2 regions of the Rhizobium sp. 9140 genome follow, and region 1 is predicted to be linked to the other one. Evidence: riboswitches for the same ligand, from Rfam matches in the RefSeq annotation. Region 1 holds a riboswitch; the other holds the start of a gene.

Region 1 (4,209 bases):
GCGGCGGCTTCCCGCAGATTGCCGGACGGGCTGAGATCGAGCACGATCACCGCCGCCGCCTCGCCGGAAAGGGCCGTCCCCCCGAAGCGGATCAGGGCCTCCCCCGGCCGCACATCCGTCGCATCCAGACGCACGGCGGCACCCGGCGCATAATGCGAGGCGAGCATGCCCGGCGCCTCCAAAGTGGCACCCGCTGAATCCTGCCGCAAAAGCCGCTGACCGGCCACAGTCTCGATGTCGGCCGCGTCCAGCCCGCCGGGACGCAGCAGGCGAAGCCGCCCGTTCTCCACCTTGACGATGGTCGATTCGAGCCCGATGCCCGCCGGTCCGGCGTCAAGAATGAGGTCGATGGCGGAACCGAGATCGTCGGCCACATGCGCGGCCATCGTCGGGCTGATGCGCCCCGAGGTGTTGGCGCTGGGTGCCGCCAGCGGTTTGCCAAAGGCGGCGATGACCTCGCGCGCGAAGCCGGCCGGCATCCGCAGGCCGAGCGTGTCGAGCCCGGCCGTGGCCAGCGCATGCACGGTGGCTCCGGGCGCACGCGTCACCACCAGCGTCAGCGGCCCCGGCCAGAAGGCTTCCGCCAGACGGCGCGATACGGGATCGAACAGGCCGTGGCGCGCGGCCATCTCCATATCGGACACATGCGAAATCAGGGGGTTGAAACGCGGCCGGCCCTTGACCTCATAGATCGAGGCAATCGCATCGGCCCGCGTCGCATCGGCCGCAAGCCCGTAAACGGTCTCCGTCGGCAGCGCGATCGGCCGGCCCCGCGTGAGCACATCCACGGCGCGCTCCAGCGCCCGCACCCGGTCGAGGGTCGTCTCGATGATCTCTGCCATGCGTCTCGCGCTTCCGCCCATTGAGGCGGCAGTCTTAGTGCAAAACGATAACGGCTGCAAAGCGTCTCAGAGCGCGCGGATGATCGTGCGCAGGGCGTCGTTGCGGGCGCCCAGCATCAGCACGTTCTTCAAGGCCGTCTTCGGGTCCTGCGTGCGGAAGAGGAGGCCGCCGTCGCGAACGGTCCGGTTGATCACGAGCTTGCCCTGCTCGCGGTCGAGGTCCATCGCGACGGCGAAATACATGCGCGAATATCCGCGGCGGACATCGTCGAAGAAATGTTCGTCCTTGCCGATTTCGCAGAAGAAGTTGGCCATGTAGAACGACCAGCGGACATCGTCATAGTCCGCGAATTTGGTGCGCGCCGCCGTCACATGACAGTAGCCGAGATGCGGGCTGCCATCGAGCGTGCGGTGGAAGATCATCTTGGGAAAGCGGATAGACGCGTGGAAGCCGCTGATACGGTCGTAGGCGAGCGTGCCGGCGGCCTCAAGCTTGCGGCCCGTCCGTTCGGCCACTTCCTTGTGCGTCAGGTAGCGCTTTGCGGCGCGCGCCTCGGATGTCGCGCGGTTGATCCGGCCGGTGCGCAGGTAATCCGTGTACACGCCCCCGCGTGGTTCCTGGGGAGCCTTGGCATCATCGAAGTAGCGCAGGTTGGCCATGGTCTGGTCCAGCATGGATGATCTTCCTTTTGCATGGTCTTACGGGCCGGCCATGGCGCGAGGCTTGCGTCATCCGGCCATTCGCCTTGGGGCAGGCAGCAGGGGCGCACGCCTCGATGTCGCAAATGCGCACCCGGCAACGACGCATCGGCCTGACCGGGAAAGCGACATCTGCCGAAATGTCTCGCATCGTCTTGTTTATCTTGAAGGATCGACGCACGAAGTCGCAAAAATGGCCCGCAAATGCGCGTGTCGTCTTTCTCAAATCGCGTGTCGCTTCTTGGCCTCTGAAATCGGCCGGCGCGGCGTTAGAGTGAGAGGCTCAAGGCGCTGGTTTCAAAGGGATCCGGACACATTATTGGGAAGCCGGTCGGAACCGGGCGCTGCGCCCGCAACGGTGGTGGAGCATGAAGCCGGCGATCCTTGTCACGGATCGGCCTGGCCCAGCCCCTGAGCCCGGACACCTGTCTTGGCGACGATGTGACGGACTTTGATGTGAATGTCGTGGTGCGGCGGGTTGCCGGGTTTAAATAAGGAACGGGAACATGGATTTTCGCAGCGAAGTACTCCGCACGCTCCGGAACCGGCGCGAGACCCACAGCCTCGAGCAGGCATTCTACACGGATCCAGATCTCTACAAGCTCGACATGGAGGAGATCTGGTACAAGGACTGGCTGTTCATCGGCCATGACTGCGAGATCCCCAAGGCCGGAAATTACTTCACGGTCCAGATCGGCGACTATCCCGTCGTCGTCACCCGCGACCGCCAGGGCGCCATCCATGCCCTGCACAATGCCTGCCGCCACCGCGGTTCGCGCGTCTGCACGCAGGCCAAGGGTGCCTCGGCGCGGCTCGTCTGTCCCTATCACAACTGGACCTACGAACTGGACGGCAAGCTGATGTTCGCCCGTCAGATGGGCGAGGACTTCGACAAATCCGCACACGGCCTGAAGCCCGTCGCCTGCGAGACGATTGCCGGCTATATCTTCGTCAGCCTAGCGGCCGAGCCGCTGGATTTTGCGCCCGTGCGCGACATGGTCACGTCCTACCTCGCGCCGCACAATCTCAAGGACACGAAGGTCGCCTATGAGAGCACCATCGTGGAGAAGGGCAACTGGAAGCTCGTCTGGGAAAACAACCGCGAGTGCTATCACTGCGCCAGCAACCACCCGGAGCTTTGCCGCACCTATCCCGAAGCCCCTTCGGCCACCGGCGTTCAGGGTGCCAAGGATGATCCGGTCATTTTCGAGCACTGGAGTCGCTGCGAAGCCGCCGGCCTGCCGAGCGAATTCCGCATCGATCCGACGGGCCAGTTCCGCGTCGCGCGCATGCCGCTCATTCAGGATGCCGAGAGCTACACCATGTCCGGCGCCCGCGCCGTCAAGCGCCGCCTGTCCGACGCCGTGCCCCAGAGCCATATCGGCACGCTGCTGATGTTCCATTACCCGAGCACCTGGAACCATGTGCTCGCCGACCACGCCATCACGTTCCGCGTGCTGCCGCTCGGCCCCGAACTGACGCAGGTCACCACCAAATGGCTGGTCCACAAGGATGCCGTCGAGGGTGTCGATTACAATCTCGAGGAACTGACGCATGTCTGGACCGAGACCAACGATCAAGACCGCCAGATCGTAGAGGAAAACGCCTTCGGCATCCGCTCGCCGGCCTATGAGCCTGGTCCCTATTCCCCCGAGCACGAAGGCGGCGTCATGCAGTTCGTCGAATGGTACACGAAATTCATGCAGGAGCGCCTGACCGGCGTCCGCGCGCCGCTCGTGCGCGTGGCCTGACATGAGCCAAGGTCGCATGACAGTCGTATCGCCGTTCCGTCACTTCGACGAACTCCAGCCCTGGAACGATCGCCAGCACCTGCTCGAATGCATCGCGGTGACGCTCGAGGCGCCCGACGTCATGACCTTCGTGTTCAAGTCGGATCGCGACGGCTGGTTCCGCTACCTGCCGGGCCAGTTCGTCACGCTCGAAATCCCGGTGACGGCCGACGATCCGGTCATGCGGACCTATACGCTGTCCTCGACGCCTTCGCGCCCCTTCTCCATCGCCGTCACGGTGAAGGCGCAGGCGACCTCGATCGGCACACGCTGGATGTTCGAGAACCTGCGCCCGGGCATGACGCTGAAGGCGTTCGGCCCGCTCGGTGACTTCTCCTTCGTGCGCTATCCCGGCGAGAAGTACCTTTTCGTCTCAGCGGGTTCCGGCATCACGCCGATGATGTCGATGACGCGCTGGTTTTCCGATTGCGCGCCGCAGACCGATGTCGCCTTCGTCTCCTGCGCCCGCCGTCCGGACGATCTGCTGTTCCGCGCCGAACTGGAAACACTGGCTGCCGGCATGCCCAACCTGTCGCTTGGCTTCGTCGTTGAGGGTCACGAACCCCGCCATGGCTGGCACGGCCTGCGCGGTCGCATCGACGCTACCAAGGTGGCGCTGCTCGCGCCCGACTTCATGAGCCGCACGGTGTTCTGCTGCGGTCCTGAACCGTTCATGCGCGGCGTGCGCGAACTGCTGCAGGCATCCGGGTTCGACATGGCCCGCTACCACGAGGAAAGCTTCCAGCCCGCCGCAGCGCCGAATGTCGATGAACTCGCCGTTCGCGCCGGTGCGGGCGACGCTGCCGGCGAGGCCGATAGCGACCAGCCGATCGTCGCCCCCACCGTCATCTTCACCATGGCCGGCAAGGAAGCGAAAT
Region 2 (4,209 bases), 1.1 Mb from region 1:
TCGCCAAAGACGTAAGGTACGACGCCGGCAAAGACCTTGCCGAGCAATGCGCCCATGAACAGCGAGGCGAAGAACAGCCCGCCGCGAAAGCCCGAGCCGATCGAGACCGCGGTTGCGACCGACTTCATCAGGAACAGGCCGATCAGCATGGCGAAGGGCGTGGCGTGCGCGAGGTTCAGATGCAGGGCGCCGTGACCGCCGGAGAGCACCTGCGGCGAGATGGTGGCGAGCAGCCCGACGACGACACCGCCGATAGCGGGGCGCAGCGGCGCGGGGATGTCGCTCTTGCGGGCGACCTCTTCCGTCAGCGACACGCCCTTCATGATGAGAATGGCGACGCCGGCGCAAAGCGCGCCGAGGAGGATGGCCGGCACGTAGTCTCCGGGGACGACATCGCCGAATGCGCCGATGTCGATGGTGAATTCTTCGCCCCAGAGCAGGCGCGTCACGAGGTTGGCGACCAGCGCGGAGACGACGACCGGGGTCAGCGAGGCGATGGTGTAGGAGCCGATGATCAGCTCGAAGGCGTAAAAGGCGCCCGTCAGCGGCGCGTTGAAGGCCGCCGCGATAGCACCCGCCGCGCCGCAGCCGAGCAGCGTGCGCAGATCGTTGCGCCGTAATTTCAGATTCACACCGATCTTCGATGCAAGACCGGAGGCGAGCTGCGTGTAGCCGGCCTCCAGACCGACCGACGCGCCGAAACCATTGGAGACGAGGTTCTGCACCGCGACGACGATGCTGTCGGTCAGGGACATCCGCCCCCCGTGCAGCGCATTCGCCTCGATCGGGTCCACCATCGCCTTCTTACGCCAGAGCGCAAGGCCCATCATGATTAGGCCCAGCAGCAGTCCGCCGACGATCGGCGCCATAAGAATGGCGATCTGGCCCTTGAGGTCGGCGGAACTGACGCGCTCATATTCTGAAATACCGAAGATCAGCTTGTGCAGCTGCAACGAGATGAAGCTCATGGCGATGACGGCGAGCCCTGAGGTCAGGCCGACGACGATGCCGGCGACGAGCAGCCCGACCTCGCTGCGCCGGGCGAAGATGCGCCATTCCGAAAAGGTGACGGATTTCCGGGCCAGGCGCTTCACGCGGGCAAGGGTCAGGGACTTCAGGATGTCGGGCATGTCAGGCTCGATCTCGTCGGGCGTCTCCAGGGGTGAAACGCGATGGATCTTCGGGTCGGGCGATGGGGCCGACATAGCGCGGATGATTGACTTGATCCAGCGACGCGCCTAATCTTATCGGCATGGATGGTTCCCGTGCGGCGCGTGTCGTTCGGGAGTAAATGGGAATGCGAAGGGATGGACCCATACAGGGCATCCTCATCGCAGCCGACCCCGCGACTGTAGAACGGTCAGGGTTCGCCATCCGGTCTCGTCCGAAGGGCGACGGACCATGCCGCGTGGTGCGGCTGGCGTCACCAGACGGGCAGGGCCGGAAAAGCCACTGAAACAGCGATGCGAGCAACCGGGGTCGGACGCCTCTTTATCTACGAATCGTCCACCTCTTCGACATCGACCCGACGGTCAAACGCCGGGCAACCTGTTTCGGGAAGGCGAGGCGAACCCGTTCTCAGGGCTTTCGCCCTGCGTGACGCCGTGAGCCAGGAGACCTGCCAGCCACACCGCGCCGCATCCTCATGATGCTGCGTTCCAGCGCCAGCACGGAGGTTGTCGTGGCACACGAGACGTTCGCCCACCGGGTTTTCCGGGCCGGCGGTTTTTACCCATGCCCGTCCGGTGTATACCGGAGCCGCAGGCTGCCTTCGCTTCCATGGAACGGGAGCAGCGGGATAGCCGCGCGCGCATGACATCTCCCCTTCACGGTGCCACACTCGTGCTTGGCGGCGCACGCTCCGGCAAGTCGAACTTTGCCGAGCGGCTGGCTGTGGAAACGGGTCTTGTCCGGCATTACATCGCCACGGGCCGCGCCTTCGATGACGAGATGCGCACGCGGATCGACACCCACAGGACGTCGCGCGGCGATCTCTGGACGACGCATGAGGAGCCGTTCGATCTCGTTGGCCGTCTCTCGGTCATAGACGCCGTCGGCTGCGTCGTTCTTGTCGATTGCCTGACGCTCTGGGTCACAAATCTCATGCTGGAAGAGCGCGATGTCGCGGCGGAATCGGAGCGGCTCGTCGCCAGCCTTTCGGCGCTTCGCGCCTCCGTCATTTTCGTTTCCAACGAGGTGGGCCTCGGCATCGTGCCGGATAACCGCATGGCGCGGGACTTCCGCGATCACGCCGGCCGGCTCCACCAGCAGGTCGCGGCGCAGGCACGCGACGTCTATTTCGTGGCGGCAGGACTGCCGCTCAAGATGAAGGGTTAATCCATGACATTTTCAAAGACCGGCGACCGGACAAACCCGGGCGCCAAGATCCCCGCGACCGTCATCACCGGCTTTCTCGGTGCCGGCAAGACGACGATGATCCGCAACATTCTGGAAAATGCGGAAGGCCGGCGGATCGCGCTGATCATCAACGAGTTCGGCGATCTCGGCGTTGACGGCGACGTCCTGAAGGGCTGCGGCGCCGAGGCGTGCAGCGAGGACGATATCATCGAGCTGACCAATGGCTGCATCTGCTGCACGGTGGCGGATGATTTCATTCCCACCATGACCCGCCTTCTGGAGCGGGACGGACGCCCCGACCATATCGTCATCGAAACCTCCGGCCTTGCACTCCCTCAGCCGCTGATCGCCGCGTTCAACTGGCCGGATATCCGCACGCAGGTGACGGTGGACGGCGTGATCACCGTGGTGGACAGCGCCGCCGTCGCCGCCGGGCGCTTTGCCGACGATCACGACAAGGTGGATGCCGCGCGCGCGCAGGACGACAATCTCGACCACGAGAGCCCGATCGAGGAGCTGTTCGAAGACCAGCTGACCGCCGCCGACCTCATCGTCCTCAACAAGACCGACCTCCTGGATGCAGCCGGCATCGACGCCGTCCGCCGCGAGGTCGCTTCGCGCACGATCCGCAAGCCGATGATGATCGAAGCCGCCAACGGCGCGGTGCCGGCCTCCGTTCTGCTCGGCCTCGGCGTCGGCACGGAGGACGATATCGCCAACCGCAAGTCCCACCACGAGATGGAGCATGAGGCCGGCGAGGAGCACGACCACGACGAGTTTGCCAGTTTCGTTGTGGAACTCGGCCCGATTTCCGATCCCGCAGCCTTCGTATCGCGGCTGAAGGACATCGTCTCTGCGCATGATGTCCTGCGGCTGAAGGGCTTTGCGGATGTTCCCGGCAAGCCGATGCGGCTTCTGATCCAGGCCGTGGGAACGCGGATCGATCCCTATTTCGACCGTGCATGGGCAACCGGTGAAGCCCGCCGCACGCGTCTCGTCGTCATCGGCCTTCACGATCTCGACGAGGCGGCGGTGCGTGCTGCCATCGTCGCGTCTGCGGCATAAGACGGACGGGATTGGCGGCGGATGCATCTTCTTCTTGCGCAGAAAGGCACGATCTCGGACGGGGACGAGGCCATCGATCTCGGTCAGTCGCCGGGCGAGATCCTCTTCCTCTCCGCCGCCGATACGGAGCTTTCCGCCATCGCCAGCGCCTGCAAGGCCGAACCCGACGGGCGGACCCTGCGGGCGGCAAGCCTCCTCTCGCTGAAGCACCCGATGTCGGTCGATACCTATGTCGAGCGTACCGCGCGGCATGCAAAGCTGATAATCGTACGGGCACTCGGCGGCGCTTCCTATTTCCAGTATGTGTTGGAAGCCCTTCACGCCACGGCCGTGACCCATAGAGCAAAAATCGCCGTGCTCCCCGGTTATGACAAGCCGGATCCGGCGCTCGATGCCTATTCCACCGTGTCCGCAGACGATCGGGCGGCGATGCTCGCCTATTTCACCGAGGGCGGCCCTGAGAATATGCAGCGGTTCCTTGCGTATGCCCATGCACTCGTCGATGACGGCGAGCGGCCGGCGGCGGCAACGCCGCTGTTGCGGGCCGGCATCTGGTCGCCGCACGAGGGTATCGTCGGCGCGGAGAACTGGGGGCGAACGCACGCCGGAAGTCAGCCGATCGTGGCGCTCTGCTTCTACCGTGCGCTCGTCCAGTCCGGCGAGACACGACCTGTTGCAGCCCTGGTCGAGGCCCTTTCGGCCGAGGGCATGCGGGTTCTCCCGGTTTTCGTCTCCAGCTTGAAGGATGCCCTGTCCGTCGGCACGGTCGAGGCGATCTTCGCGCGG

Evidence for each region. A riboswitch is a leader RNA that binds a small molecule or an ion and turns the genes downstream of it on or off. The one in region 1 is predicted to bind cobalamin.
Region 2: it holds a riboswitch for cobalamin, as region 1 does, so the genes downstream of both, cobU (bifunctional adenosylcobinamide kinase/adenosylcobinamide-phosphate guanylyltransferase) here and GA0004734_RS07290 (aromatic ring-hydroxylating oxygenase subunit alpha) in region 1, are expected to answer to the same signal.

What each region holds. Positions count from the first base shown of each region.
Region 1 is NZ_FJUR01000001.1:1,569,801-1,574,009, forward strand. It holds gene GA0004734_RS07280 (L-threonylcarbamoyladenylate synthase) at 1-842, opposite strand, end outside; gene GA0004734_RS07285 (DUF6656 family protein) at 909-1,502, opposite strand; cobalamin riboswitch at 1,811-1,989, shown strand; gene GA0004734_RS07290 (aromatic ring-hydroxylating oxygenase subunit alpha) at 2,048-3,292, shown strand; gene GA0004734_RS07295 (hybrid-cluster NAD(P)-dependent oxidoreductase) at 3,309-4,209, shown strand, end outside.
Region 2 is NZ_FJUR01000001.1:2,698,463-2,702,671, reverse strand. It holds gene GA0004734_RS12730 (chloride channel protein) at 1-1,130, opposite strand, end outside; cobalamin riboswitch at 1,241-1,641, shown strand; gene cobU (bifunctional adenosylcobinamide kinase/adenosylcobinamide-phosphate guanylyltransferase) at 1,813-2,337, shown strand; gene cobW (cobalamin biosynthesis protein CobW) at 2,341-3,423, shown strand; gene cobN (cobaltochelatase subunit CobN) at 3,445-4,209, shown strand, end outside.